2 regions of the Pseudoroseomonas sp. WGS1072 genome follow, and region 1 is predicted to be linked to the other one. Evidence: riboswitches for the same ligand, from Rfam matches in the RefSeq annotation. Region 1 holds a riboswitch; the other holds the start of a gene.

Region 1 (15,192 bases):
GGCGCGGCTCCCACAGCCCCGCATCCGGCTCGCGCCACTCCCGGGCCACGAGGTCGGCCAGGGCGATGGCGGTGTCGCGCAGCGGGCCTTCCACCGCGCCGCCGATGCTGTGGTGGAAATGGATCAGGTCCAGCACCTGGCCATAGACGTCGAGCTGGTGCTGCTCCGCCGCCTCGTTGCCGTTGCGCACCGGGCGGCTGCCGCGATAGCCCTCGAAATGCGCCACCTCCTCCTCTGCCATCCCCCGGCTGCCGGTGATGTCGAAGAGCGGCGGCAGGCGCCCGTTCTCGCCGCGGCAAAGGCCGAGGACGAAGTCGAGGAAGGCCTGCGCCTCCCGCACCTGGCCGTGCTTCTTCAGGGCATAGAAGGCCAGGCAGGAATCGCGCAGCCAGCAGAAGCGGTAGTCCCAGTTGCGAATGCCGCCGACCTCCTCCGGCAGCGAGGTGGTGGCGGCGGCCACCATGGCGCCGGTCGGGGTGTAGGTCAGGCCCTTCAGCACCAGGGCACTGCGCTCCACCATCTCGCGCCAGGGGCCGGCATAGGTGGCGCCGCGCGACCACTCGCCCCAGCGCCGGGCCGCCTCATCCAGCAGGGCCTGGAAGCCGGGCAGCTCCTGCGCCGCGCTGGCGGCATCGCCCAACAGGAAGTGGCGCGCCGCCCCGGCGGCCAGGGTGAAGCGCGCCAGGGCGGCCTCGCCGGCCGGGGAAAACTCCACATCCGTCGCCAGGGAAGGACCCTCCGCCATATCGACCAGGCCGGGCGTCAGGCGCAGCGCCGGGAAGGCCGTGGCGAAGCCCGCCAGGGGCTGATGGCGCGCCACCATCACGACCTCGCCGACGAGGCCCTCGACGCGGCGCAGCAGCCGGTCCGGTCCCTGCCCGGAGGGCGGGCCGGCGACCAGGGCATCGGTCAGCAGCACCTCGCCCCGCGCCGTCCGGAAGCGGGTCTCCAGGATCATGGTGCCGGGGCGGTAGGCGCGCGTGACCGTGCAGGCCTCGGCCGGCCGGACCTGGAAGAAGCCGCCGCGGCGGCGGTCGAGCAGGCGCGAGAAGACCGGCTCGGCATCGAAGCGCGGCAGCGCCGCCCAGTCGATCGAGCCATCGCGCGCGACCAGCGCGCTGCCATGGCCGTCGCCTAGGAAGGCGTAATCCGCAATCGGCCGGTAGTCGCGCCCCGCCGGCTCGGCCTCGCCCTCCAGCGCCGGCAAAGCCAGCGGCTCGGAAGGCCGCATCAGCCGCGCCTCCGGCCCAGCGCGAGACCGACGCCGCAGGCCAGGGCCAGGGCCGCGCCGCCGGCGAGCGCCCGCGCCGCCCCGCCCGAGAGCCGCAGCGCCCGGTCCGTGGCCTCGGCGGCATAGGGGCCGTCCAGCCGGTCGAAGACGGCGCGCGGCTCGAAGAGATTCCCCGCCGCCTGGGCCGGGCGCGGCGGCGCGGCCGGATCCATCTGCCCGGAGGGCGCGGCGCGGGCCAGGTAGCGGTCGGCGAGGCCCGGCATCAGGGGCCCGAGCAGCGCCATCAGCCCCGCGCCGCCGAGCCAGTGCTCACGGCCGCCATGGATCAGCGCCGCCTCGATGGCGCGGGCCGCCGCCTCGGGCGTCACCGCGCGGCCCATCGGACGGGGGCGGTGCGGCAGGCGCGCCCGGGCCCAGGCGAATTGCGGGGTGTTGACCGCCGGCAGGTGCACCTCGGTCACGCTGATCCGGCTGCCTTCCTGCCGCAGCTCGGCGCGGAGCGAATCCGTGAAGCCCTGGATGGCATGCTTGGCGCCGCTATAGGCGCCCTGCAGCGGAATGCCGTGATAGGCCAGCGCCGAGCCGACCTGGAGGATGCGGCCGGGCCGGTTCCGCCCCCGCATCCGCCGCAGGGCCGCCATGGTGCCGTGGACATAGCCCAGGTAGCAGACCTCGGTGACGCGGCGGAACTCCTCCGGGCTGACGTCATGGATCGGGGCGTAGAGCGTGACCATGGCGTTGTTGATCCAGGCGTCGATCGGGCCGAGCACGCGCTCGGCCTCGCCCGCCGCCACCTCGACCGCCGCGGCATCGGCCACGTCGCAGGGCAGCGGCAGGGCCTCGGCGCCCAGGGCCCGGACCTCGCGGGCCAGCGCCTCCAGGGGCTCGGCGCCGCGCGCGATCAGGCCGATATGCCAGCCGGCCCGCGCCAGGCGCAGCACCGTGGCCCGGCCCACCCCGGCCGAAGCCCCCGTGACCACCGCCACCCGGTCCCTGTTGCGCATGCCGGCTCCTTCCTCGAATGCCAGGGAAGAAGAGGCGGCCGGCCGGAAAGTTGCCGTTTTGTCATACGGTGCCGCTCTCGCTCCCCGCCTCGGCTTGCCGCATTGTGGAACCGGGGAGATGCCCGACGCGGACAAGGACCCGACGCGGACAAGGAAAGGTCATGCACGCCCGACGCTACAAGGGTCCGATCATCGACGCCCACCATCACCTGTGGGACCTGTCGATGCGCCGCCATCCCTGGATCTCGGGCCGGCATGTCGGCGTGCTGGGCGACGTCAGCCATCTGCAGCAGGACTACCTGATCGACGACCTGCTGGCGGACATGGCGGGCCAGGGCGTCGTCGGCTCGGTGCATGTCGAGGCGCTGTGGGACCGGATCCACGATCCCTCGGAGGAGACGCTCTGGCTGGAGGGGCTGGCGCGCCCGGCGGGAATCGCCGGACGCTATGTCGGCTATGTGCCGCTCGCGGCCGGCGGCGCGGCCGAGATGCTGGAGCGCCAGCTCGCCGCCTCCCCCCGCCTCGCCGGCCTGCGCGAGACCATCCGCTGGCATCCCGATCCGGCGCGGAGCTGGACCCTGCGCGGCCTGACGGAGCACGCCGCCTGGCGCCAGGGGCTCGCGCTGCTGCGCGCGCACGGCCTGGTCATGGAGCTGCTCATGAACCCCTACCAGGCCGAGGAGGTGGCGGCGCTGGCGGCGGCCCTGCCGGACCAGGTCTTCATCGTCGACCACTGCGCCTCGCCGCTCGACCGCGACGCGGCGGGGCTGGAGCGCTGGCGCCGCGGGCTGGCGATCTTGGCGGCGCGGCCCAATGTCGCCATCAAGCTCTCGCACCCGAGCGCCTACAGCGAGGGCACGGAGACGGAGGCGCTGGCGGCCGTGGTACTGCCCTGCCTCGAGGCCTTCGGACCCGGGCGGGCGATGTTCGGCAGCGATTATCCCATGGCCCGCCGCAGCATGTCCTACGCCGCCATCTGCGACGGCCTGCGGGAGATCCTGGCCCCCTTCAGCCCGTCGGAGCAGCGCGCCGTCTTTCACGACAACGCGGCGCGCTACTACCGCTTCCCACCCACGGAACCGCCGCGCCTCAGCCCGCCAGATGGCCCGTGGACGGTGGCCCGGGCGGCCGGGACCCGGCGGAGGCGGGAGCGGTCGGGGGAGAGGCCAGCGGATCCGCCGCCAGGGTGATCGGCCGGCCATGGGGTGTCGCCGCGGCCGCCCGTGCCCAGGCCTGGCGGCGCGCCTCCAGCGCCTCCGGCGCGACGATCCCCTTCTCCGCCAGCAAGGCCTCCAGCGCATCCAGCCACTGCGCGTAGTAGGAGCCGCCGCCGGAGGCGATGCGGCGGCCGAGCGCCTCCGCCCATTCGCCCCAGCCGAAGCATCCCGCCTCGTGCAGGGCCACGGCCATGGCGAAGGCCTGGGCTTCCCAGGGCTCGGCGAAGACCGGACCCTCCGCGTCGCGCGGCAGGCTCAGCGCCTCGGCCGTCGCATCGTCACACCGGCTCAAGATAGGACTCCCAGGCATCCAAGATGACGGTGACGGCCGGATCGGCGCCCTCGCCCCAGAGCTCGCCGGCGGTGAAGCGGACGGCGTAGAGCCATTGCGGCGCCTCGTCGCCGCCCAGCGCCAGCGTGTCCGGAAAGACGAAGACACCCTGCACCCGCTCGATGACGCCCCGCCGCCCGCGCGCGTAGCGTGGCAGGCGGGTGTGGCCGCTGGTCTGGAAGTTGCGCGCCCGCACGGCCTCCCCCTCGGCGAAGCGCGCCGGCGCCCCCGCCGGGCGGGAATAGGGCGAGCCGCGCGCCAGCATCGGCGCGACCTCGGCGGCGGCGAGCGGCTTCAGCGGCCTGCCGGGCCCGTATGCCTTGCCGTCGCGCAGTTCGGCCTCGGTCACCAGCCCCTTCTGCAGCAGCAGCTTCTCCAGACCCTTGATCCAGATCTCGTAGTAGCTGGAGGTCAGGTACTCGCCCGGCGGCAGGGTCTCCCGCGCATGCCGCGCGGCATCGATGCTCCATTGCCCGAGCGCCCCGGCCGCGAGCGTCACCGCCAGGGCGCGCTTCTCCCAGCCGGCATGGAAGCGGACCTCCTCCGGCTCCGGCCGCACCGGGCCGAAGCCCTGCATGCCGCCCAGGTCCTGCGCGCCGTTCATGCCGCCGGCTCGCGCGCCAGGGCGGTGCCGATCATGGAATCGCGGCTGACGAGATCGGCCAGCCGCGATTCCTCCCAGCCCTCGGTGCCGGCGGGCCGGCGGGGGATGACGAGGTAGCGCGTCTCGGCCGTGGAATCCCAGACGCGGATGCGCGTCGTCTCCGGCAGGGTGACGCCGAAATCGGCCAGCACGCCCCGCGGATCGAGCACGGCGCGGGAGCGGTAGGCGGGCGACTTGTACCAGGCGGGCGGCAGGCCCAGCACCGGCCAGGGGTAGCAGGAGCACAGGGTGCAGACGACCATGTTGTGCTCCGCCTCGGTGTTCTCCACCGCCACCATGTGCTCGCCCTGGCGTCCGGTATAGCCGAGGGAATGGATGGCGGCCGAGGCGTCGCGCCGCAGCCAGTCGCGGAAGTCGGGATCGGCCCAGGCCTTCGCCACGACGCGGGCGCCGTTGCGCGGGCCGATGCGCGTCTCGTAGGTCTCGATCAGCGCGTCCAGCGCGGCCGGATCGGCGTAGCCCTTCTCGACCAGCAGGGATTCCAGCGCGCGCACGCGCAGCGCCATCCCCGAGAGCTCGCTACCCTCGTCATGATGGTCATGGTCATGGTGGTGATGGTGATCGGGCCCGCTCATCGCCGCTCTCCCTGCCTGGGGACACGACACCATTCCGCCGGGCGCCGAAGGGGTCAAGACCGGAGGGGGCGGGGCCGGAAATGTCAGGGGCGGCGGAGCACCCGGAGGCCTCCGCCGCGCGCCGTCAGCCGGCCTCGCCGAGGCGGCTCTTGAGATCCTTGGCCGGCTTGAACTTCACGGTGCGGCTGGCGGCGATCTCCACCACCTCGCCGGTGGCCGGGTTGCGGCCCTGGCGGGCGGCGCGCTCGCTCACCGCGAAGGAGCCGAACCCGGCCAGGCGAACCTCGCGCCCGGCCCCGAGGGTGTCGCCCAGGGTCGACAGCACGGCCTTCAGCACCGCATCGGCCTGGGTCTTGGGCAGGCCCGTGGCGGCGGCGGCGGAATCGATCAGATCCTGGCGGCTCAGCGGGCGGGTATCTTCGGTCAAGGCGTCACTCCGACTTGGTGGTAATGCCCGAGGAGAGACACAACCGCCCGTGGCCGGTCAAGCGCGCGCCCGGCCCGGAAGGCCCGCGAAGCCCCGCCTTCCACAGGTTTTTTGGCGGGACGGCCCGAAAATGACGCTCCTGTCATCCCCGGGCGGGCCGGGACCCGCAGCGGCGGGCTGGGCGGCGCGGCGGGCCCGGCCTAGAAGACGGGGAGAGACAGGGAGACAGAGAATGCCGGTTCACCCCCTTCATCGTCGCCAGGGCTCCGCCCGCTGATGCGGATCCTCGTCGCCGGCCGCACCGGCCAGCTCGCCCTGGCGCTCTCCCGCCGCCTGCCGCGGGACGGGCACCAGGTCACCGCCCTGGAGGCGCCCGAGCTGGACCTGACGGACGCGGCCTCGATCGCCCGCGCCGTGGCCGACACGGCGCCGGAGGTCGTCATCAACGCCGCCGCCTACACGGCGGTGGACCGCGCCGAGGACGAGCGCGACCTGGCCTATGCCATCAACGCGACCGGCGCGGCCCTGCTGGCCGAGGCCGCGGCCCGGCGCGGCCTGCCCTTCGTGCATGTCTCCACCGACTATGTCTTCGACGGGCTGAAGGGCAGCCCCTATGTCGAGACCGACGCCGCCAGCCCGGCCGGTGTCTATGGCGCCTCCAAGCGCGCCGGGGAGGAGGCCGTGCTGGCCGCCAATCCCCGCTCCGCCATCCTGCGCACCGCCTGGGTCTGCAGCGCCGACGGCAACAACTTCCTCAAGACCATGCTGCGCCTCGGCGCCGAGCGGGAGACGCTCAGCGTCGTCGCCGACCAGCACGGCGCGCCCACCTTCGCCGCCGACCTGGCGGAGGCCATCGCCCGGATGCTGCCGCGCCTGGCCGCCGCCGGGGCCGGCGACGAGGCCTTCGGCCTGTTCCACCTGACCGGCGCGCCCTGGACCACCTGGCACGGTTTCGCCGCCGAGATCTTCGCCCAGGCGGCGGAACGCGGCGCCAGGGTGCCGGCGCTGAAGGCCATCACCACCGCCGAGTATCCGACCAAGGCGCGGCGCCCGGCCGATGGCCGGCTGGATTGCGGGCGGATCGGCCGGGTGCACGGCATCGAGCCGGCGGACTGGCGCCGCTCGCTGGCCGCCGCGCTGGAGGTGCTGCTGCCCCGCTGAGGCGGGAGGGCCGATTGTGCTTGACGGCGCCGGCGCGGCTTTGCCACCCTGCGCCGCGTCCGCCGAAGCCAGGCAGGAGAGCGCGGCAGGCCCTCGTCAGAGGCGCCATGCCGCCGCCGACGGAGCAACCCCCCAGGAAACTCTCAGGCACCCGGACTGCAGGGCGAGGACGATCTGGAGAGAGGCGGACCGGGCATGGCCCCGGCACCGCCCGCCGAAGGGGATATCCCGGCGCGCCGGGTTAAGCTCTCAGGCACCGTGACAGATGGGGGCAGACGGGCGCGGCCGAGGACCGCACCGCGCTGCCGCGCCATCCTCACGGAGACGGCTCGACCCATGAGCAAGATCGCCATCATCGGCGCCGGGATCACCGGCGTGACCACCGCCTATGCCCTGCTGCAACGCGGCCACCAGGTGGTGCTGCTCGACCGGCACCGCTATGCCGCGATGGAGACCTCCTTCGCCAATGGCGGCCAGCTCTCGGCCAGCAATGCCGAGGTCTGGAACAGCTGGGCGACGGTGCTGAAGGGCATGAAGTGGATGCTGCGGCAGGATGCGCCGCTGCTGCTGAACCCCCGCCCCGGCTGGCACAAGTACAGCTGGATGGGCGAGTTCCTGGGACAGATCCGCCACTACCGCGCCCATACGATCGAGACCACGCGCCTGGCCATCGCGGCGCGCAGGCACCTTTTCGACATCGCCGCGCTGGAGGGCATCGACTTCGACCTGGAGCGGCGCGGCATCCTGCACATCTACCGCGACCGGCCGGGCTTCGAGGCGGCGCAGCGCACCAACGCGCTGCTGACCGAGGGCGGGCTCGACCGCCGCGCCGTGACGCCGGAGGAGATGCGCGCCATCGAGCCGGCGCTGCAGGGCACCTATTACGGCGGATTCTTCACGCCCTCGGATTCCACCGGCGACATCCACAAGTTCACCCGCGGCCTGGCCGAGGCCTGCCAGCGCCATGGCGCCCGCTTCGTCGCCGAGGCCGAGGTCAGCCGCATCACCCACACCGCGCGCGGCATCGAGATCGCCTGGGACAAGGCCGGGCGGGGCGTGCCGGGCGGCGTGGAGGTGGTGGACCGCCTCGTGGTCTGCGCCGGCATCGCCAGCCGCCGCTTCGCCGCGCTGCTGGGCGACCGCGTCAACGTCTATCCGGTGAAGGGCTATTCCATCACCGTGCACCTGGACGATGCGCGGAGCCAGGACGCCGCGCCCCAGGTCAGCCTGCTGGACGACGCCACCAAGATCGTCACCAGCCGGCTGGGCCGCGACCGCTTCCGCGTCGCCGGCACGGCCGAGTTCAACGGCGAGAACCGCGACATCCGCGCCGACCGCGTCCGGCCCCTGGTCGATTGGGTGCGCGACCTCTTCCCCGAGGTCAGCACGGCGCGCAGCGTCCCCTGGGCGGGGCTGCGCCCGATGACGCCGGGCATGATGCCGCGCATCGGCCGCGGCAGTCGTCCGGGCGTCTTCTACAACACCGGCCATGGCCATCTCGGCTGGACCCTCTCCGCCGCGACGGCGCAGATGGTGGCCGAGGCGATCGGCGAGGAGGCGCGGCGCAACATCGCCGCCTGAGGCGGCCGGGCCGCGTCTCGCGGGATTGTGAGGCACGCCGGACTCCTCCGCGACTCCTGAGGCGAATCAATCGCTTGACGCATCTCGTGACCGTCCCGCTAGCCTGCGGCGCATGAGCCTTCCTGTCCTCGCGGCGGCGCCCGACCCCACCACGCCGCTCTACTACGCGCATGGCTATGCGCTGCATCTCCTCTGCGCCTGCGGCCAGGAGGCCTGGCCGACGGTGGAGGAGATCGCGCTCTCGCGGCGTTTCGCCCGCGACACCCGCTTGGCCGACCTGCCGCGCCGCCTGCCCTGCGCGGATTGCGGCGCGACGCCGGAGCTTCGGGCGGTCCTGCCGGCCCCTCGGGCGGGGCGGGGCGGGCGCTAGCACCGGCGGCGGCTTCACGCCCGGCGCCCTTCGGCGCACTCTGCCGCCTCGCGGGGAAGGAGCACGGCGATGCGGGGCATGGTGGTGGCGGCGCAGCCGGAAGCGGTGGAGGCCGGGGTCGAGGTGCTGCGGCGCGGCGGCAACGCCGTGGATGCCGCGATCGCCTGCGCCTTCAGCCAGGGCGTCGTCGATCCGCAGATGTGCGGCATCGGCGGCTTCGGCGCCATGCAGCTCTGCCTGCCGCGCCAGGGCGTGCACACGGTGCTGGAATTCTTCTGCCGCGCTCCGCTCGCCGCCACGCCCACGATGTGGACGGAGAAGTTCATCGGCCAGTCGCGCGACGGCTTCGTCTTCCTGCTCTCCGACCAGGGCAACGATCTCGGCCACGGCGCCATCGGAACGCCGGGCAATGTCGCGGGCTATTGCGAGGCGCTGTCGCGCTTCGGGACGATGCCGCTGGCCGAGGTGATGGCGCCGGCCATCGCCCAGGCGCATCGCGGCGTGCTGGTGCGGCCCTACATGCACTACTACTGGACCATCGACCACGGCGGCGACGGCCAGGTGAATGTCGAGGACAAGCTGCGCTTCAGCACGGAGGGGCGGCAGGTCTATTTTCGGCCGGACGGGCGGCTGAAGCGCCCCGGCGAGACGCTGCGCAACCCCGGGATGGCGCGCACGCTGGAGCGCATCGCCGCCGGCGGCGCGGAAGAGTTCTATCGCGGCGCCCTGGCGCGCGAGATGGTCTCGGACATCCAGGCGGGCGGCGGGCTGATCACCCTGGAGGATCTGGCCGCCTATCGCGTGCGGGAGAAGGCGCCCGTCTGGGGTCGTTACCGCGGCCTGCGCATCGCCTCCAACCCGCCGCCCGCCGGCGGCGCCTCGCTGATCGAGCTGCTGCAGATCCTCGGGCATTTCGAGCTCGGCGCGCTCGGCCATGGCAGCACGGAGCACCTGCGCATCCTCGCCGAGGCGATGAAGTGGATGACCATCGACAGGGACGCCCATATGGGCGACCCCGACTTCGTCGACGTGCCGCTCGGCCGGCTGCTCTCGCCGGAGCACGCCGCCCTGCTCGCCGGCCGCATCCGCGCCGGCGAGGTGGCGCATGTCGAGCGCGCCGGGGAGCCCCTGGACCCGCCGGACACCACCGTGGTTTGCGTCGTCGATGCCGAGGGCAACGCCGTCTCGCTGACGCACACGCTGGGCATCCCCTCGGGCGTCATCACGCCGGGGCTGGGCTTCATGTACAATGGCTGCATGAGCGGCTTCGACCCGCGCCCCGGCCGCGCCGCCTCCATCGCGCCGGGCAAGAGCCGCGGCAGCGCCATGGCGCCGACGATCCTCTTCGAGGGCGAGGCCCCGGTCATGGTGCTGGCCGCGCCGGGCGGCACCTACATCGTCCCGGCCCTGGCCCAGGCGATCATGAACGTGGTGGATTTCGGCATGGGCATGGCCGAGGCCGTGGCGGCGCCGCGCATCGTCGCGCTGTCCGACACCATCGACCTCTGCAATCGCATCCCGCACGGCACCGAGGCGGCGTTGCGGGCCATGGGCTATCCCACGGCGCGCTCCTACCAGAGCCACGCCTTCGGCGCGCCGCATGGCCTGCTGCTGCGCGACGGCCGCTGGGAAGGCGGCGCCGACCCGCAGCGGGACGGGATGGCGATGGCGGCCTGAGCCGGACGGAAGCGCCGCCTCAGCCGCGGCGCGGCCCATCCTGGGCCGGATCGGTGCTCACCCAGTAGGTGCCCTCGAACGGCACGGCCGAGAAGCGGCGGTTGATCTCCTCCAGCGTCGCGGCGGGATCGAGATCGGCGAAGAGGTCCGGCCGCCCCCAGCGGGCCACCGCCTCGGCGGCGACCATGCCGATCGGGCTGCCGGTGAAGAAGTTCCACAGCCCGTGCAGCCGCCCGTCGCGCACCGCGCCGAGGCTGCGCCATTCCGCCTCGCGCGTCAGCCGGGCCAGGCTCTCCCGCGCCACGGCCGCCGGCACGCCGCTGCCCAGGGCCAGGGCGCCGTCCCGGCCATCGCCGGACAGCGCCAGGCCGGTGCCGATCACCAGATCCGGCCGCATCGCCAGCACCTGCTCCAGCCCGGTCAGGCCGCCATCCGCCAGCCCGGCCTGGCCCTCGGTCGCGTTGCGCAGCCCGGCGGGCGCCAGGTACTCGCCGCCGCCCGAGGCGCCGGCCACCCAGCAGCAGGGCCAGCGGCCGGGGAAGGCGGTCAGCAGGGCCAGGGGCCCCGGCGGGCGGCCGGCAACGCGCTCGCGGAGACGGGCCAGCCGCGCCTCGTGCAGGGCGACGAACTCCGCCGCGGCCTCGCGCCGGTCCAGCACCTCGCCCAGCAGGCGGATGCTGGGGCCGACATTCTCCAGCGGCCTGCGGAAGACATCGATGAACAGCACCGGGATGCCGGCGGCCTCCAGCAGCGCCAGCTCCTGCGCCGAATCGTCGCGCCGCCTCTGCCACGCGCCGAGGATGACGAGATCCGGCCGCAGCGAGAGCACGCGCTCCAGCGAGAAGGCCTGCCCCACCCCGCCCGTCACCTCCGGCACCGCGGCCAGCGCCGGGAAGCGGCGCATCCAGGCCTCGTGGCTCCGCGGGTCGGCCTGGCGCAGATCACCGCCCATGCCGGCCAGCAGCGAGACCGGATCGGGGTGCAGAAGCCCCATGGCCAGGAGCTGGAAGCTCTCGCCCAGCAGGATGGCCCGTGGCGGCGCCTTCAGCGTCACGGTCCTCCCCGCCATGTCGGTGACGCGCCGCGGCCAGGCGGGCTGCGCCGCGGCGCGGATCGCCGGCAGCACCAACGGCGTGGCCAGGAGCGAAAGGAAGCCGGCGCGGGTGAGGCGCACGGATCAGCCCAGCCCGTTCCTGACGAAGCGGCCACCGCGCAGGATGGCGCGCAACGCCGCCTCCCGCTGCAGCAGCGCCGGGTCGCGGTAGGGATCGCCCTCGACCACCAGCAGGTCGGCATGGGCGCCGGGGGCGATGACGCCGATCTCCCCCTCCATTCGCAACAGCCGCGCCGCGACGGTGGTGGCCGAGGCGATGATCTCGGCCGCCGGAAGCACCCGGGCGCGGATCTCGAACTCCATCGACTGGTGCCGGTGCAGCCCGCCCAGCAGGTCGGTGCCGAAGGCCATGGGCAGGCCGGCGCGGCGCATGATGTCGAGCGATTCGAGGCCCGAGCGCCGCACCGTCTCGATCTTGGCGACCGATTCCGGCTTCAGCCCCATGGCCGCGCCCTCCATCGCCAGGGCCTCGTAGGTGACCAGCGTCGGCACCGCGATCGCCCCGGCCGCCGCCGCCTGCGCCGCCGTCTCGGCGGTGATCAGGTTGCAGTGCTCCAGGGAATGGACCCCGCATTCCACCGCCCGGCGGATCGCCGCGTCGGTGTAGAGATGCGCCGAGACATAGGTTCCGAAGTTCTCCGCCTCCTCGACCACCGCGCGGATCTCCTCGCGCGAGAAGCCGAGGGCGTGGATCGGGTCGCTCGGCGAGGCGACGCCGCCATTGGCCATGATCTTGATGAAGCGGGCCCCCGCCTTCAGCTCCTCGCGCGCGGCGCGACGCACGGCGTCCACGCCGTCGCAGAGGCGGCCGAGCGCGCCGACCCGCTCGGAGAAGATGCCGGGCCGGTCGTCGAAGGGGCTACGCAGGTCGGAATGCCCGCCGGTCTGGCTCAGCGCCTTGCCGCAGACGACGAGGCGCGGGCCCTCCACCAGCCCCTCCTCGACCGCGATGGCCAGGCCGGCATCGGCGCCACCCACGTCGCGCACCGTGGTGAAGCCGCGCATCAGCATGCCGCGCATCACCGCCCCGGCGCGGAAGGCCGCCAGCGAGGAGGGCTGCATGGCATTGGCGCCCAGATCGACCATGGCGGCGATGACGTGGACATGCGCGTCGATCAGGCCGGGCATCAGCGTGAGGCCATCGAGGTCCAGGCGCGTCGCCGAGGCGCTGTGGATCGGGCGGTCCGACACCTCGCGCACCCGGCCGCCCTCGACCAGCACGGAGAAGCCGTCCAGCAGCCGGTCCCGCGCCGGGTCCAGCAGGCGTCCGCCGGTGAAGAGGAAGGATTCCATCGCGCTGCTCCATGCTCGCCGGCGTGGCCGGCGGCCCGCCTCTTGCTTCCTCCTCTAGGCACTTCAGCAGGGAGCGTGAAGATGGCTTTGTCACGTCGCGGACTCATGGCCGCCGGGGCCAGCGGATTGATCGGCGGCGGGTTGGGCCTGCCCATCCCGGGCGCAGTCCGCGCCGCGCATGCCCAGGCGCCGGGCACGGGTGGCGGCACCATCCGCTACGGCATCTCGATGGCCGACATCCCGCAGACCACCGGCCAGCCGGACCGCGGCGCCGGCGCCTACCAGTTCACCGGTCACACGATCTACGATCCGCTGGTGGCCTGGGAGATGGATGTCGCCGAGCGCCCCGGCAAGCTGGTGCCCGGCCTCGCCACCTCCTGGGAGACCGATCCCGCCGACCGGACGAAGTGGATCTTCCGGCTGCGCCCGGGCGTCACCTTCCATGACGGCAGCGCCTTCGACGCCGATGCGGTGATCTGGAACTTCGAGAAGGTGATGAACAGCCAGGCGCCGCACTTCGACAACCGCCAGGCGGCGCAGGTGCGGCCGCGCCTGCCCTCCGTCGCGGCGTGGCGGAAGCTGGACGCCATGACGGTCGAGGTCACCACCAAGGCGGTGGACAGCCTCTTCCCCTACCAGCTGCTGTGGTTCCTGATCTCCTCCCCCGCGCAGTACGAGAAGCTCGGGCGGAGCTGGGAGAAATTCGCCTTCGAGCCCTCCGGCACCGGCCCCTTCCGGCTGGCGAGGCTGGTGCCCCGCGCCAGCGCCGAGCTGGTGCGGCATGACGGATACTGGAACCCGGCCCGCCGGGCCAGGGCGGAGCGCATCATCCTGCTCTGCGCGCCGGATGCCGTCTCGCGCACCAACGCGCTGATCGGCGGGCAGTTCGACATGATCGAGACCCCCGCGCCCGACATGGTGCCGCAGCTGCGCGCCTCCGGCTCGCGCATCGTCGAGAACGTCACGCCGCATGTCTGGAACTACCATCTCTCGCTGCTGGAGGGCTCGCCCTGGCGCGACATCCGCCTTCGCAAGGCGGCCAACCTCGCCATCAACCGCGAGGAGGTGGTGGCGCTGATGAACGGCCTGGCCAAGCCGGCGGTGGGCGTGGTGGACCCCTCCTCCCCCTGGTTCGGCAAGCCGGGATTCGAGGTGAAGTACGACCCCGACGCCGCGCGCAAGCTAGTGGCCGAGGCCGGCTACGGCCCCCGCAACCCGCTGAGGACAAAGTTCCTGGTGGCGACCGGCGGCTCGGGGCAGATGCTCTCCATGCCGATCAACGAATACTGCCAGCAGTCGCTGCGCGAGGTCGGGCTGGAGATCGAGCTGGTGCCGGTGGAGCTGGAGGTGCTCTACACCTGCTGGCGCCAGGGCGCCGCGGGGGAGCTGGCGAAGCGCAACGCCGTCACCGCCAACAATGTCGCCTATGTCACCTCCGACCCGCTCTACGCGCTGATCCGCTTCTTCCATTCGAAGCAGGTCGCGCCGACGGGGGTGAACTGGAGCCACTTCAGCGACGCGGAGGTGGACCGGCTGATCGACCAGGCGGTGACCAGCTTCGACACCGCCGAGCAGGACCGGCTGATGGCCGAGGTGCACCAGCGCGTGGTGGACGAGGCGTTGCTGGTCTTCGTCGTGCACGACACCAACCCGCACGCGATGACCCGCAAGGTCGCCGGCTACACCCAGGCCCAGCACTGGTTCCAGGACCTGACGACGCTGGCCTGAGGCGCCGCCGGGAGGGCCGCGCCCCTCCCGGCCCCGCCGCTCACAGCGGTGGGCGCCGCTCCATCCAGCCCGCCGCCTGCTCATAGGCCTGGGCAACGCGCAGCAGCATCGCCTCGTCATGGTTGCGCCCGACGAGCTGCACCGAGAGGGGCAGGCCATTGGCCGCGAAGCCGGCCGGCACGGCGAGGGCCGGATGACCCGTCGCGTTGAACGGGCCGGTCAGGGGATGCTGCCGGCGGAACGGGCCCTCATCCACCGCATCGACCCGCGGCGCGGCCGCGGCGATGTCGGGGCAGAGGATGGCGTCGCAGCCGGCGAGCACGGCATCGACCTCCGCCGCGATCATCCGCCGCAGCCGCTGCGCCTGCACGTAATGCGGCCCGGTCACGAAGGCGCCGACCATCAGCCGCTCCCGCGTCACGCGGCCATAATCCTGCGGCCGCTCGCGCAGGTCCCGCTGGTGGATGGCGAAGCCCTCGGCCAGCAGGATGACCTGCAGGCAGGCATCCATCACCCGCCGCGGCGGCAGCCTCACCTCGACGATCTCGGCGCCGAGCAGGGCGAGCAGCTCGGCGGCGGCGGATAGCGCCGCCGAGGTCTCGGCATCCAGCAGCGCCTCCTCGTTGAAGCGCGGGGCGATGCCGATGCGCAGGCCGGCGACACCGGCCCGCAGCTCGCGCAGATAGTCGCCGGGCGGCACCGGGGCCGAGGCCGGGTCGCGCGGATCGTGCCCGGCCAGCACCTGCATGGCCAGGGCGCAGTCCTCCACCGTCCGGGTCAGCGGGCCGGTATGGTCCATGCCGAAGCTCAGTGGCACGA
Region 2 (15,192 bases), on a different contig from region 1:
AGGCCATGGACGGCACCGAGGGGCCGTGCGCGGCGGCGAAGCGCATCGCCTGGCTGCCCGGCTCCTCGTTCAGCAGGTCGTCGATGTCGCCCTGTCGGTAGAGCGTGACGGCCTTGCCGCGATGCCGCGCCACGGCGGTGAAGCCCATCTGCCGGAACAGCGCATGCAGCCGCTCCGGCTCGGGCGAGGCGTATTCGACGAAGGCGAAGCCATCCGTCCCCATCGGGTTCCGCGCGCTGATGGCGGCGCCCGGCGCGTCATGCGGGAACGGTCCCATCGGAGGCCTCCTTGCGGTGTTTCTCATTCGCAAGGCTAGCCCTCCGCCCGGGCAAGGGGCGTGCATAGCGGCGGCCGATCCGGTCCAGGATGCGGGAAAGACGCGGGGAAGGAGCGGCCCATGCACGAAAGCTTCGAGATCGACCGGCTCGACCTGCGCCTGCTGGCGGCGCTGCAGGCCGATGCGCGGCTGACCAACCAGCAGCTCGGCGAGCGCATCGGCCTCTCCGCCTCGCAATGCTCGCGCCGGCGCGCGGCGCTCGAGGCCGCCGGGCTGATCCGCGGCTACCGCGCCGGACTCGACGCCGCGGCCCTTGGCCTGCACGTCCAGGCCTTCATCCAGGTCACGCTCAAGGCGCACAGCGGCGACAATGCGCGCCGCTTCCGCGATCTCCTGGCCTGCGTCGACGCCATCCAGGAGGCCTATGCGCCGACCGGCGACACCGACTACGTGCTGAAGGCCATCGTGCCCGATCTCGCCGGCCTGTCGCGGCTGGTGAACGAGGAGCTGCTGGCGCATGAGAGCGTCGCCCGGCTGCGCTCCTCGATCGTGCTCGACCGGCTGAAGGACCGGAGCCGCCTCCCCCTGCCGCCCGGCTGAGGGGACGCGCCCCCGGCCGGGCATGGCGGCTCACTCGGCCGCCTGGGCGTAATCCTCCAGCGGCGCGCAGGTGCAGACCAGGTTGCGGTCGCCATACACGTTGTCCACCCGCTTGACCGGCGGCCAGTACTTGTTCGCCGCCACGAAGGGCAGCGGATAGGCCGCCTGCTCGCGGCTGTAGGGATGCGCCCAGTCGGCGGCGGCGATCTCGGTGGCGGTGTGCGGCGCGTTCTTCAGCGGGTTGTCGAGCTTGTCCATGCGGCCCTGCTCCACCGCGCGGATCTCGGCGCGGATGGCGATCATGGCGTCGCAGAACCGGTCCAGCTCGGCCTTGGGCTCGCTCTCGGTCGGCTCCACCATCAGCGTTCCGCTGACCGGCCAGGACATGGTCGGCGCGTGGAAGCCGTAATCCTGCAGGCGCTTGGCGATGTCCTCGACCAGCACGCCGCCGCCCTGCTGGAAGCCGCGGCAGTCCAGGATGCACTCGTGCGCCACCATGCCGCGCGCGCCCTTGTAGAGCACGGGGAAGTGCCCCTCGAGGCGGCGGGCGATGTAGTTGGCGTTGAGGATGGCGACCTGCGTCGCGCGCGTCAGCGCCTCGGCTCCCATCATGCGGATATAGGCGTAGCTGATCGGCAGGATCGAGGCGCTGCCGAAGGGCGCCGCCGAGACCGGCCCATAGCCCGTCGCCGGCCCGGCCTCCTTCAGCAGCGGGTGGTTCGGCAGGTGCGGCAGCAGGTGCTTCGCCACGCCGATCGGCCCGACGCCAGGGCCCCCGCCGCCATGCGGGATGCAGAAGGTCTTGTGCAGGTTCAGATGGCAGACATCGGCGCCGATGCGGCCGGGGGCGGTGAGGCCCACCTGCGCGTTCATGTTGGCGCCGTCCATGTAGACCTGGCCACCCGCCGCGTGCACCGCGTCGCAGATGCGGATGATCTCCTCCTCGAACACGCCATGCGTCGAGGGATAGGTGATCATCAGCGCCGCGAGCTTCCCGGCATGCTGCGCGATCCTGGCCTCCAGATCGGCCAGATCGACATTGCCGTCCTTGTCGCAGCCGACGACGACGACGCGCATCCCCGCCATCACCGCCGAGGCCGGGTTGGTGCCATGCGCCGAGGAGGGGATCAGGCAGATGTCGCGCTCGCCCTGGCCATTGGCCCGGTGCCAGGCGCGGATGGCGAGCAGCCCGGCATACTCGCCCTGGCTGCCGGCATTGGGCTGCAGCGAGACGCCCGCGAAGCCGGTGATGGTGGCGAGCCAGCTCTCCAGCCGCCGCACCAGCGCGATATAGCCCGCCGCCTGATCAACCGGCGCGAAGGGGTGGATGCTGCCGAAGCCCGGAAAGGTGACCGGGATCATCTCCGCCGTCGCGTTCAGCTTCATCGTGCAGGACCCCAGCGGGATCATGCTACGGTTCAGCGCGACGTCCTTGTCCTCGAGCGACTTGAGGTAGCGGAGCATGGCGTGCTCCGAATGGTGCGTGTTGAACACGGCGGCCGTCAGGAAGGCCGAGTGGCGTGCCAGCGCATCCGGGATGCCGCCCCGCCCCTCGAGCTCCGCCAGCGCCGGCTTCGCCCCGCCCACGGCGCCGAGCAGCGCCACCAGCGTCTCCAGCTCGCGCCGCGTCACCGTCTCGTCCAGCGCGATGCCGACGCCCGTGGCGTCGATGCGGCGCAGGTTGAAGCCGTCGGCCAGGGCGCCCGCCATCAGCGCATCGGCGCGGTCACCGGCCTCGATGGCGATGGTGTCGAAGAAGGCGTCGTGGCGGAGCGTGAAGCCCGCGCGGCGCGCCGCATCGGCCAGCAGCCGCGCCTGCAGGGCCACGCGCCGCGCGATGCGCGTCAGCCCCTCGCGCCCGTGCCACACGGCGTACATCCCGGCCATCACCGCCAGCAGCACCTGCGCGGTGCAGATGTTCGAGGTCGCCTTCTCGCGGCGGATATGCTGCTCGCGCGTCTGCAGGGCGAGGCGCATGGCCGGCCGCCCCGCGGCATCGACCGAGACGCCGACAAGGCGCCCGGGCATCAGCCGCTTGTAGGCATCCTTCACCGCCATATAGGCGGCATGCGGCCCGCCATAGCCCATCGGCACGCCGAAGCGCTGGCTGGAGCCGATGACGACATCGGCGCCCATCTCGCCCGGCGGCGTCAGCAGCGTGAGCGACAGCGGATCGGCCGCGACGATGGCGAGCCCGCCCACCTGCTGCGCGGCGGCGATCTCGGGCGCGATGTCGCGCACCGCGCCGGTCGTGCCGGGATATTGCAGCACCAGGGCGAAGGGCTTCCGCGCCCCGCAGGCGGCGGCGAGCCCGCTCACCGGCACGACCTCGACCGTGAGCCCCAGCGGCTCGGCGCGGGTGCGGATCACCGCCAGCGTCTGCGGGTGCACGTCATCGGCGACCAGCAGGGTGTGCGAGCGGCCGCGCGTGGCGGCGAGCGCCAGCGCCATCGCCTCGGCCGCCGCCGTCGCCTCGTCCAGCAGCGAGGCATTGGCGACCGGCAGGCCGGTGAGGTCGCAGACCATGGTCTGGAAGTTGACCAGCGCCTCCAGCCGCCCCTGGGCGATCTCCGCCTGATAGGGCGTGTAGGCCGTGTACCAGCCGGGGTTCTCCAGCACGTTGCGCAGGATCACCGGCGGCACATGCGTCCCGTGATAGCCCATGCCGATCAGCGAGCGCAGCGGCGTGTTCAGCTCCGACAGGCCGCGCAGCTCGGCGATGACCTCCGCCTCCGACACCGGAGGAGGCAACTGAGAAAAATCCTGGCCGCGGATGGCGGCGGGCACGGTCCGCTCGGCCAGCGCCTCGAGACTCTCGGCGCCCACCAGCTTCAGCATCTCCGCCACCTCGGCCGCGGAGGGCCCGATATGGCGGCTGCCGAAGGCCGCGTGGTCCTCGAGCCGGTTCAGCTCGTCAATGGCGCTGCTCATGCCCGCTCCCCTTCCGCGTCCGCTCAGGCTTCGCTGTCGACGAAGGCCTGGTAGGCCTCGGCATCCATCAGCGCATCCAGCTCGGAGGGGTCGGCCACCTCCATCCTGAAGAACCAGCCCTCCGACTGCGCGGCGCTGTTCACCATGGCCGGGTCGTCGGCCAGCGCGGCGTTGCTCTCGGTGATGGTGCCACCGACCGGGGCATAGACGTCGGACGCCGCCTTCACGCTCTCCACCACGGCGACGGCGTCGCCCGCCGCCACCTGCCGCCCGGCCTCGGGCAGGTCGACGAAGACCACATCGCCCAGCGCGGTCTGCGCGTGGTCGGTGATGCCGATGGTGGCGATATTGCCGTCCAGCCGGACCCATTCGTGGTCGCGGGAGAATTTCAGCTCGGCCATGGTGGCGGTCCTTATCGGGCGTAACGGTGAGGGATGAAGGGGGTGGCGGCGACCTGGGCGGGAATCGCCCTGCCGCGCACCATCAGTTCGAGCGCCGTGCCGTCGGCGGCATGGCCACGCGCCACATAGCCCATGGCGCAGGGGCCGTTCAGCGAGGGGCCGAAGGTGCCGCTCGTCACCTCGCCCACCGTCTCGCCGCCAACCGCGATGGCGGTGTGGGCGCGGGCCGGCTGGCGGCCCTCGGGCAGGATGCCGACGCGCAGCCGCGCCGGACCGTTCTCCAGTTCCTCGCGAACGCGCGCGGCGCCGGGGAAGTTCCACTCCGTGCGGCGGCGCTTGCCGATGGTCCAGGTCAGGCCGGCCTCGACCGGGCTGGTCGTCTCGTCGATGTCGTTGCCGTAGAGGCAGAGCCCGGCCTCCAGCCGCAGCGAATCCCGCGCGCCCAGCCCGGCCGGGGCGGCTCCCGGCAGGGCCAGCAGGGCGCGGGCCAGGATCTCGGCCCGGTCGGCGGCGACGCTGATCTCGACGCCGTCCTCGCCGGTATAGCCGCTGCGGCTGACCAGGACGGGGATGTCGCCGATGCGGGTGGCGGCCACGCCCATGAAGGGCAACGCCGCCACATCCGGCGCCAGCGCCGCCAGGGCGGGCACCGCCGCCGGCCCCTGGAAGGCCAGCAGGGCACGGTCCGGCAGGCGGTTCAGCGTGACGCCGGCGGGCAGCGCGGCCTCGATGGCGGCGCAGTCCACATCCTTGCGGCTGGCGTTGAGCACCAGGAACAGCCGGTCCCCGAGATTGGCGACCATGAAATCGTCGAGGATGCCGCCGGCCTCGGTGGTCAGCAGGCCGTACTTCTGCCGCCCCGGCTTCAGGATCCGCACATCGGCGGGCGTCAGCCGCTCCAGCGCCTCCGCCGCGCCCTCGCCCCGGAGCTCCGCCTGGCCCATATGCGAGACATCGAACAGCGTGGCGCCGCGCCGCGTCGCCAGATGCTCGGCCAGGATGCCCGCCGGGTACTGCACCGGCATGGCATAGCCGGCGAAGGGCACCATCCGGGCGCCGAGCTCACGGTGAAGGGACGCCAGGGGCGTTTCAAGCAGGGTCTCGGCCACGGAACCTCCAGCGCCGCGCTCGCGCGTGGCGGGTCAGGGTTGTGGCCCCCCTCTGTCCGATGACCTGAGAGATTCAGCGCGGGCGTTGCGCGCCTTACTCCGTCGGTGCCATTGCCTGTCGCCAGGCGCCGGGCTTTCCAGAGGCCCCTTCCCCACGCGGCCCTTTGTGCCTGAGCGTTTCCGGGGGCCGGTTGCGCCTTCGGCGATGGCATGCGCCACTCTCTCCCGCGTGGGATCAGCGGGTCAGGCCCTCATGCCCGAGCGCGGAGCGCCGCGCAAGCGGGGATCGCGCGGCGCGGCGGCCCGCGCCGCCCTCCGGCCACGCCCGGCCCCCGCCACACCTCCCCCCCCCGCCACGCTTGACCCGGGTGCGCGCCGCAAGGCATCTGCTGGCCATGCGCCTCCTGCCGCTCCTGCTGGCCCCGTTGCTCTGCCTCGCTTTCAGCGCCGGCCCGGCCCGGGCGCAGCGCGCCGCCGCGGACTGGCAGCTTTGCCGCCAGGCGATCGCGGCGGAGGAGCCGGGCTCCGGCCTGCCGCCCGGCCTGCTCGGCGCCATCGCCCTGGTGGAAAGCGGCGGCACCGACCCTTCCGGCCGCCCGGCCTCCTGGCCCTGGACCTGGAACGCCGCCGGTGAGGGCTTCACCGCGCCGAGCAAGAACAGCGCCATCGCCGCCGTCGCCGCGCGGCTAGCCGGGGGCACCCGCTCGATCGACATCGGCTGCATGCAGGTGAACCTGATGCACCACCCCCAGGCCTTCGCCAGCCTGGAGGAGGGCTTCGAGCCGCGCGCCAATGTCCGCTACGCCATCCGCTTCCTGCGCAGCCTCTATGCCGCGCATGGCGACTGGGGCCGGGCCATCGCGCGCTACCATTCGGGCGAGGCGGAGCGCGGCCTGGCCTATAGCCGCCGGGTCGCCATGGCGCGGCTCGGCGCCGGTTGGGGCCGCGGCGGGCAGGTGCCGCTGCCGGCGCGGCTGGGCCAGGGGCTTTGCGCGCCCGGCCTGCGCCCGGCCCTCGCGCTGCCGAAGCGGCTGGCGCCGAACCAGCCGCTGCGCCAGCCCAGGCTGGTCTGCCGCCGGGGCGGGTAAGGCCGGCTCCCGCTTGAAAATGATTATCATTATCGTATAGGCACACCGCGCCATCCGGCGCCGGAGGACCCATCATGCCGCAGCCTTCCCACCCGTTCCCGCTGACCCGCCGCCACGCCCTCGGGCTGGGCGCGGCCGGCCTGCTGGCCCCGCTGCTGGGTGCGCGCCCGGCTCTGGCGCAGCGCCTGGCCACCCGGCAGGAGCTGGCCCCGCACCTCTACGAGCTGGCCTACAGCCCGCGCCAGCGTGCCCTCTTCGTCGCCTCGGCTGGCGGCTTCAGCGAGGGCGCCCCGCCGAGCCGCGTCTTCCGCCTGGACCCGCAGACGCTGGCGGTGCAGGCCGAGATCCCGCTGCCGCTGAAGGGCTTCGGCGTGATCCTCGACGACGCGGCCGGCCGGCTCTATGTCAGCCACGCGATCGACGGCGCGGTCAGCGCCATCGACGTCGCGGCGAACAGCGTGGTCGGCACGCTGACCCTGGCGCCGAAGGTGCGCGGCGAGGACGGCAAGGAGGAGGCCCCCTACGGCTTGCGCCGCCTGGCCCTCGACCCGGCCCGCGGCCGCCTCTACCTCGCCGGCCTGTCGCTCAAGGAGGGCGTGCTCTACGTCGTGGACACCAGGGCGCTGCGCCTGACCAGGACCGTCTCCGGCATCGGGCCCGGCGCCAGCGGCATCGCCCTCCATCCCTCGGGCGACCGCGTCTTCGTCTCCACTCTGGCGGGCCAGCTCGTCACCGTGAATACCGAGAGCCTGGCGGTGGTGAAGCAGTTCGCCGCCGGCGGCGCCGAGCAGCCGCTGAACCTCGCCTGGGACGCGCCGCGCCAGCGGCTGCTGGCCGTCGACCAGGGCCTCGAGGGCATCCGCAAGATGCAGGAGAAGAACGTGCCGGGCTTCACCTCGCGCAATCCGGGCAACCGGGTGGTGGCGCTGGACCCGGAGACCGGCAAGCTGCTGGCCGAGGGGCCGGTGCCCGAGGGGCCGGTGGCGCTTCTGGCGGATGCCGGGCGCAACCAGCTCTATGTCAGCAGCCGCGCCGGCGGGGCGGTGACCGTGCTGGCGCTGGACAGCCTCGAGCGGCGCGCCAGCGTCCCGCTGCCGGTGCACCCCAACAGCCTGGCGCTGGACGAGCAGGGCAAGGCGCTCTTCGCCACCGTGAAGGCGGCGCCGAAGCGCGGCTCGCTGGACCTGGAGAGCGTGGCGCGCATCGCACTCTGAGCCGGGCGACGGGGAAGTGGCCGGCGCGGCGCAACCCTGCCCGCGCCCAGGCGCTTCCCGTCCGGCGGCGCCGGGCCGGGTCCCGGGGCGCCGCGACAGGAGGTCCCGTGCCGAATCCCTGGATGAAGAAGAACCCGCTGCTCAGCCTGATACTGAGCGGCGCCAATGCCTGGACCGGCGCGGCGCGCGGCATCATGGCCGGCCAGGCCGGGCGGCAGCGGGCCCAGGCGGCGCGGACCACCGCGCAGGCGATGACCGCCTTCTGGACCGGCGGCGCGGCCGGCGGCCCCAAGGGCAGGGCCCCGTCCCGCAAGCGCGGCAAACGGAGCTAGAGCGGATCCCGATCAGGCGGAAGCACCGGATCGGGTGAAGCTGCTCCGGCACCGGCCCCGGGCGGCTGCGGTTCCGCTCATGTGAGTGCCCCCAAAACCGAGCTTTGCCTGCCAACATTCCGCCAGCGGCACAAGAATAGCCTCGCCGCCGAGTCAGATCCTTGAAGCGCGGCAGCAAGTCCTCGTCGAGAATTGTGAAGTAACTGTGGAACGGGTCCGCTACTGAGCGAGCGGGCCCAAGTATCGTGCACAGAGCTACGCCGTGCGCCTGAGAAGCCAGGTGCCGACATCGGTTTGGAGGCGCCACCGTCACGTCTGCGCATGCAGGCGGATCGCCGCGGCCCATCCATGATCAAGCCCGAGTGGTGCCTCGGCGGTACCTTGGAAGCATCGTTCACCAGATGCCCCTTCGAGATCAGATGCCGTGGCGGCCGCGGTGCCGGTTGGCCGACAGGTCAGCGACTAGCCGTCGGCTTCAGATCGCGGGCCTCGATTCGCCGTTCCCAGCTTGAGGCCCAGGTAGCGCAGGACCTCTGGGGTCATCCGGTGCGGGCACACGATAATGAACAGAAGCAGCATGAGAGGGTCATCGGCTGTTGATTGCCACTGAGAGCTGACCCGGGGTTGCCACGGAGATCTGACCCGGGTTGTGGATGCGGGGTTTTCAGATCTCGTCAGGTCGGCTGTGGTTTCCTTTCAGGCTGGGCCTGGGTGGCGGAGCTGTTCCTGAAGCGGAAGCTGTCGTTGCCGGTCTCCAGGATGTGGCAGTGGTGGGTGAGCCGGTCGAGGAGTGCGGTGGTCATTTTGGCATCTCCGAAGATCGCCGCCCACTCACTGAAACTGAGGTTGGTGGTGATGATGACGCTGGTCTGCTCGTAGAGCTTGCTGAGCAGATGAAACAGCAGGGCACCGCCTGAGGCGCTGAACGGCAGGTAGCCCAGCTCGTCGAGGATCAGCAGGTCGGCATGGAGCAGGCGGGCCGCGATCTGTCCGGCCCTTCCGGCGGCTTTCTCCTGCTCCAGCATGTTGACCAGCTCCACCGTGGAGAAGAACCGCACCCGCTTGCGGTGGTGCTCGACCGCCTGGACGCCGAGCGCGGTGGCCACGTGGGTCTTGCCGGTGCCCGGTCCGCCGACCAGCACGATATTGTCGGCGCTGTCCATGAAGGCACCGGCGTGGAGCTGGCGCACCAGGGCCTCGTCGAGGTGGCTGCTGGCGAAGTCGAAGCCTGTCAGGTCCTTGTAGGTAGGGAACCGGGCAGCCTTGAGCTGGTAGGCGATGGAGCGGACCTCGCGCTCGGCGATCTCGGCCTTGAGCAGCTGCGACAGGATGGGGATCGCGCTCTGGAAGGCAGGCGCGCCCTGCTCGGTCAGTTCGGCCGCGGCCTGGGCCATGCCGTGCATCTTGAGGCTGCGCAGCATGATGGCGATGGCGGCGGCCGCCGGGTCATGACGCATGGCGGCCTCCCTGCCTCGGGCGCAGGCTGTCGTAGCGGGCCACATTGGCCTTGGGCTCCTGTTCCAGCACCAGGGCCTGGGGCGCCTCGATCGGCGGCGCCTGGGACGCGGTGCCATCGGTCAGCCGGTGCAGCAGGTTCAGGATATGGGTCTTGCTGGCGACCCCGGCCTGCAGCGCCATCTCCACGGCGACCAGAACGGCCTGCTCGTCGTGCTGCAGCACCAGGGAGAGGATCTCGACCATCTCCCGGTCGCCGCCGGACCTGCCGTGCAGCTGACGCTGGAGCTGCCGGAACGCCTCCGGCAGTTCGGCGAAGGGGGCGCCGTTCCGCAAAGCACCGGGTTTGCGCTGGACCACCGCCAGGTAGTGGCGCCAGTCGTAGACGGTTCGGCCTTGCCCGTGGTGCGACCGCTCGATGATCCGCTGGTGCTCGCAGACGACGGCCCCCTCGGCCACCACCAGGATGCGGTCGGGGTAGATCCGCAGGCTGACCGGCCGGTTGGCGAAGGAGGCGGGCACGCTGTAGCGGTTGCGATCAAAGTGCACGAGGCAGGTGGGCGAAACCCGCTTGGTCTCATCGACGAAGCCGTCGAACACCCGCCGGACCGGCATCAGGCAGTCCACCTCCTGCCGCCAAGCTGCAGCGACGCTGCCGGGCTCCACCCCGTGCGGCATCTCCTGCCAGAGGGTAAGGCATCGCTGCTCCAGCCAGGCATTCAGCGCCGCCAGGCTGGCGACCTGCGGCATCGGCTGCCACAGCCGGTGCCGGGTGTCCTGAACGTTTTTCTCGACCTGACCTTTCTCCCAGCCCGAAGCTGGATTGCAGAACTCGGGCTCGAACAGATAGTGGCTGGCCATCGCCAGGAAGCGGGCGTTGATCTGCCGTTCCCGGCTCTGGCCGATCCGGTCCACGGCGGTGCGCATGTTGTCGTAGATGCCGCGCTGCGGCACGCCGCCCAGCACGCGGAAGCCGTGGTTGTGGGCGTCGAACAGCATCTCGTGCGTCTGCAGCAGGTAGGCTCGTACCAGGAAGGCCCGGCTGTGGCAGAGCTTGAGGTGGGCGACCTGCAGCTTGGTGCGCTCGCCGCCGATGACGGCATGCTCCTCGCTCCAGTCGAACTGAAACGCCTCGCCTGGGCCAAAGGCCAGCGGCACGAAGACACCGCGGCCGGAAGTCTGCTGCTGGCGAAGCCAGTCGTCGCGCCAGGCCCGCACGAAGGCGGCGACCCGCCGGTACGAGCCGTCGTAGCCGAGCCCGGCCAGCTCGGTGTGGAACTGCCGCGCGGTGCGTTTCTGTTTACGTGGCCTCCGGCCATCCGTCCGCAGCCAGGCGGCCAGCCGCTCGGCAAAAGGATCCAGCTTGCTGGGCCGATCGGGGGTCCTGAACACAGGCTCCACCGCCTCGGACCGCAGGTACTTGCGGATGGTGTTCCGCGACAGGCCGGTCCGGCGGGCGATCGCGCGGATCGACAGGTGCTCCCGGAAATGCCAGCGCCGGATCACGCTCAACAACGCCATGTCCAACACTCCCGCTGCCCCCGCCCAAAAGGCTGAGGCTAGCGTCCGAACATGGGTCAACTCTCAGTGGCAATTTCACCCCAAACCGGGTCAGCTCTCAGTGGCAATCAACAGTCATCGGCCAAGCGTCGGGGCACGCCGGGGGACGATGGGTCCAATGCGTCACGGACGATCTCGGACCAGCTGCCCCGCGGGCGAAGTATGACCTCAGCGGTTTGCCCTCTGGGGCTGCGGACCAAGCAAAACTGCCATGGTGTAGCGGGGCGGAAAGCTTGGTGGTTCAAGCGAGTAAGGGGTGCCCAGATGGCCTTTGCCGCTGCCCTCGCCCCGGCCTGCACCACAAGGTGCAGGACACCCAGCGCGGAGAACGACTGCCCAGCATAGAACTCGTTCTCCAAGGGATCACGGGCGCCAGGAAGGACGGCGTGATTGCGGTGCAGCACCACGTCCCCAGCGCCGTAGTAAGGAGGCGCGAGAGGGAGCAGGCCCCCGAACCTCGATTGGGCCGCCACGACATGCGTCAAGAGGCTGCCCATGCGCTGAGTTGGGTCTGCCAGCCTGCCGCGGGCGGCGAGATACCAATGGTGGGCGAGCAGTTGCGGAACCGCAGCCTCACCCCAGAGGCCCGCCGTTGCCAGCTCCACATCAAGCTTGGCCGCGGGATCCTCAGCTTCCAGAGCAAAGGCGGCCGGGCCATCGCCGTGGGGGCCGACGTCACAAAGGAGGAAGACGTCCTCCGGCTCTTCGACCGGACCGAGGCCGCCTTCGGCCGCGTTGACATCCTGGTCTCGAACTCGGGCGTGCAGAAGGATGCGCCCGTGGCGGAGATGACGCTGGACGACTGGAACAGCGTCATCGACACCAACCTGACGGGGCAGTTTCTCTGCGCCCGCGAGGCCGTCCGGCGCTTCCGCAGCCGGTCCAAGGGCGCCCGCCCGTCCCGGAGCGCCGGTGCCATCGTCACGATGAGCTCGGTGCATGAGGTCATCCCCTGGGCGGGACATGTCAACTACGCCTCGGCCAAGGGTGGCGTCAGCATGTTGACAAGGACCCTGGCGCAGGAAGTGGCTGGCGAGGGCATCCGCGTCAACGCGGTGGCGCCGGGCGCCATCCGCACGCCGATTAACAAGGACGCCTGGGGAACCGAGGAGGCGCTCGCCGAACTGCTCAAGCTGATTCTATATGGTCGCATCGGCGAGCCGGAGGACGTGGCACGGGCGGTCGTCTGGCTGGCATCGGACGACGCGGACTACGTCACCGGGACAACCCTGTTCGTGGACGGCGGCATGGCCCTCTACCCGGAGTTCCGCGACAACGGATAGGACCGGCACGGCGCGCCGGGAGCCGGTTGTCGACCAGGAGGTCCCGACGCCTCGGGTTACAGGCTGGCGAGGACGGAGCGGCGTGACCTCGCCACCAGATCCGCTACCCGGTTCAGGTCTACGCCGACGAGCGCACCGTGCCGCTTCCGCGTGGCGCCCGCCACCATCACCGTGTCAACATTGCTCGTGTCCATGCCCGTCACCACCGCGCCGACGGGGTCGTTCACCGGCAGCACGTTGATACGGTCGGCCCGCAACAAGACGATGTCGGCCTGCTTGCCGGGGCGGAGCGAGCCCACCTGCCCGTCGAGACCGTTAGCGCGGGCTCCGTCCAGGGTCGCGAACCGCAGCACCTCCGTCGCTGTAAGCAGGGGTGGCGCGCCGGGCTCCTTCCTGTGCGCGCGGGCGTTTCCTTCTCCCCTTTGGGAGGCGAACGCGGCGCGCATCTGGGTGAACATGTCCGATGGCACCGACGTCTCAGCATCCACGGACAGGCTCGGTCGAAGACCCGCGTCCAGGGTGGCCTGCACCACCGGATTGCCGTGCCCCATCTGCAGCTCGATCTGAGGGGAAAGGGAAACCGTGCCGCCCGAACCCGCCACCAGGCGCCACTCCTCCGCGTCGAAAAAGTTGCAGTGGATGTAGGTGGTGTCGGGACCGAGGAGGCCCTTGGCCGCGAAGCGGGCCAGGTTCCCGCGCGAGGCTGGGCCGACACCGGCGTGCGTGCTGATGCGCGCCCCGACCTCCCGGGCCACGCGCCATTCCCGCTCGGCGACGTCCACCGTGCCGAAGAGCGGTCCGCTCGCCGCGAGAGCGAGGGTCAGGAGACCGTCGGAGCCGGAAATGTGCTGCCGCCGCACCCTCGCGAGGTCGCCTGGGTACGGGTGGCCCTCAGTCTCCCACCACCGCCGTCCGAGTTGCGGGGCGCCGTAGCCGAAGACCGCCCGGATCCCGGCTTCCCTGAGTGCCGCGATGGCGGCGTCCGTGTGCGCGGGGCTGTTCTGGATGTGTGACCAGTCCAGGACCGTGGTGACACCGGCGTCGAGCGCCCCAAGCGCCCCGAGCAGATTGCCAGCGAAGACGTCCTCAGGCCGGTACGCCGGGCCCAGCCGGTTGAGGATGCTGGCAAGGTACTGCTGCAGGGTGCCATCCGGCAGGATGTTGCGCAGCAGGCTTTCCCAGAGGTGTCGGTGGGTGTCGACGAAACCCGGCATGACGATCATGCCCCCGGCGTCGATGACCTCGGCGTCGGCGACGTCCAACGAGGGACCGACCGCCGCGATCCGCTCGCCTTCCACCAGGACATCACCTCTTGGCAGGTCAGGCAGTCCGGGCTCCATTGTGAGCACGGTGCCTCCCCGGATAAGGATGCGGCGTCCCCTGGATGCCTGCGCGTTGGCGGTCCTGGCGCGAAGCGGCGCCACTAGCCCGCCCGCCAGCCCGGCGGCCGCGGCTTTGAGGAGGCTTCGCCGCCCGCCCGGCAGGATGGGCGTGCGTGGCTGGCAGCAGGCGCAAGCAGGAAACCTCATGGTCTTCCATCCCATCCATGCGTTGGTTGGTGCCCGCGGTACGGGCCAAGCTACGGGCGGTCTCAGGCGACCAAGGATCCGCCATGGCCGCGCAGGCTTCCGGAGCTCCGGTGCGGCCGGTCAGGCGGTGGGGAAGAACTTGTCCAGCCAGCCCTTGATCATCGATTTTGTCCGCGGCGCGTCGTCCTTCGAGAGCGGGAAGTGCGACGTCCCGGTCACCAGCATCAGCTCCGCGGGCTGGCCCGCCTTCTCGAACAGCCTGATGGACTGCTCGGTCGGCGTGATGCTGTCGTTCGCCGTGTGGAAGAACAGGCTCGGCCGCGGCGAGATGTCGCCGACCACGTCGTCGGCGCGGAAGTTGTACATGCTGATGGCCGTCTCGACCGGGATCTCCATGATCGCCTTGGGCGAGAGATTGCGCCGCAGCGGCTCAGGGATCGGCACGGCGTCGAACCGCGAGATCCACATGCTCTCGCCCGTTTCCTGGCGGTGCTTCCGGCCCTTCTCCAGCAGGCCGGTGAAGCGCTCCCAGGCTTCCGGCGTGGGGTGCTGGCCCCGGAACTTGCGCTCGCCGTCGCCCCAGCCGCAGGACGAGATGACGCATGCGAAGCGGCTGTCCACCCCGGCCGCGTAGGTGGCGACCGCGGCGCCGAAGCTGTGCCCGACGACGCCGATCCGGCTCGGTTCGATTTCCTCCCGCTGCGCCAGGAAGGTGAGCGCGTTCTTCGCGTCCGCCACCTGGTCGAAGCAGCGCACCTGCCCGCGTTCGCCCTGGCTCTCGCCGCAGCAGCGGAAGTCGAAGCGCAAGGCGGCGTAGCCGAACTCCTCCATCATGCGCGCCTGGATCTCGGCATGCGATTCGTCCTTCGAGCCGACGAAGCCGTGCAGCACGATGAAGGCGGGCAGGCGCTGCCCGGGCTTGCGGCTATCCGGGACGTGCAGGACCGCGGACAGCTCCAGGCCGTCCGACATGAAGGTCAGCTTCTCTTGCATGAGTTTGCTCCTGTGCTCTCTGGTCAGCCCACGGCGGCGAAGGGGAAGTGGTGCGTGCGCCACTCGAGGGGCGCGGGCGTGCCCCAAACGTTCATCTCGCGGACGTTGCCGGGGCGCTGCAGGTTGGTGATGACGTTCGGCGTGAAGTTCGCGTCGTCCGCCACGAGGGCCATGGCGCTGGCGCACTCGATCATCGCGCCGGAGGCGTCGGTGTAGTAGGCGTAGGTGTTGTCGCCCGGCCGGTGGCGGCCCGGCCCCCACAGCATTTCCTTGCCGAAGCGGTCCAGGGTGTCGCCGAGCCGGAGGTACTGGTTGAACTCCAGGAACTCGAACGAGTAGTGGTGCAGCCCCACCTTGCCCTTGACCAGGCCCAGGATGTGGTGCTGCCGGTTGCCGCCGTACATCCAGCTCAGGCTGTCG

Evidence for each region. A riboswitch is a leader RNA that binds a small molecule or an ion and turns the genes downstream of it on or off. The one in region 1 is predicted to bind glycine.
Region 2: it holds a riboswitch for glycine, as region 1 does, so the genes downstream of both, gcvT (glycine cleavage system aminomethyltransferase GcvT) here and ACF3NH_RS19145 (D-amino acid dehydrogenase) in region 1, are expected to answer to the same signal.

What each region holds. Positions count from the first base shown of each region.
Region 1 covers NZ_JBMPSU010000002.1:212,561-227,752, reverse strand. The annotation lists gene ACF3NH_RS19185 (glycoside hydrolase family 15 protein) at 1-1,231, opposite strand, end outside; gene ACF3NH_RS19180 (SDR family oxidoreductase) at 1,231-2,235, opposite strand; gene ACF3NH_RS19175 (amidohydrolase family protein) at 2,397-3,425, shown strand; gene ACF3NH_RS19170 (nitrile hydratase accessory protein) at 3,325-3,744, opposite strand; gene nthB (nitrile hydratase subunit beta) at 3,731-4,387, opposite strand; gene nthA (nitrile hydratase subunit alpha) at 4,384-5,022, opposite strand; gene ACF3NH_RS19155 (HU family DNA-binding protein) at 5,147-5,449, opposite strand; gene rfbD (dTDP-4-dehydrorhamnose reductase) at 5,726-6,610, shown strand; glycine riboswitch at 6,674-6,779, shown strand; glycine riboswitch at 6,783-6,877, shown strand; gene ACF3NH_RS19145 (D-amino acid dehydrogenase) at 6,947-8,191, shown strand; gene ACF3NH_RS19140 (hypothetical protein) at 8,304-8,561, shown strand; gene ggt (gamma-glutamyltransferase) at 8,631-10,238, shown strand; gene ACF3NH_RS19130 (ABC transporter substrate-binding protein) at 10,258-11,412, opposite strand; gene ACF3NH_RS19125 (metal-dependent hydrolase family protein) at 11,416-12,645, opposite strand; gene ACF3NH_RS19120 (ABC transporter substrate-binding protein) at 12,727-14,373, shown strand; gene ACF3NH_RS19115 (amidase) at 14,414-15,192, opposite strand, start outside.
Region 2 covers NZ_JBMPSU010000001.1:2,286,788-2,301,979, reverse strand. The annotation lists gene ACF3NH_RS10940 (VOC family protein) at 1-277, opposite strand, end outside; gene ACF3NH_RS10935 (Lrp/AsnC family transcriptional regulator) at 398-877, shown strand; gene gcvP (aminomethyl-transferring glycine dehydrogenase) at 908-3,808, opposite strand; gene gcvH (glycine cleavage system protein GcvH) at 3,832-4,209, opposite strand; gene gcvT (glycine cleavage system aminomethyltransferase GcvT) at 4,221-5,318, opposite strand; glycine riboswitch at 5,368-5,462, opposite strand; glycine riboswitch at 5,466-5,556, opposite strand; gene ACF3NH_RS10915 (transglycosylase SLT domain-containing protein) at 5,714-6,406, shown strand; gene ACF3NH_RS10910 (YncE family protein) at 6,481-7,620, shown strand; gene ACF3NH_RS10905 (hypothetical protein) at 7,728-7,952, shown strand; gene istB (IS21-like element helper ATPase IstB) at 8,627-9,409, opposite strand; gene istA (IS21 family transposase) at 9,399-10,928, opposite strand; gene ACF3NH_RS10890 (SDR family oxidoreductase) at 11,354-12,250, shown strand; gene ACF3NH_RS10885 (amidohydrolase family protein) at 12,307-13,779, opposite strand; gene ACF3NH_RS10880 (alpha/beta hydrolase) at 13,900-14,772, opposite strand; gene ACF3NH_RS10875 (VOC family protein) at 14,796-15,192, opposite strand, start outside.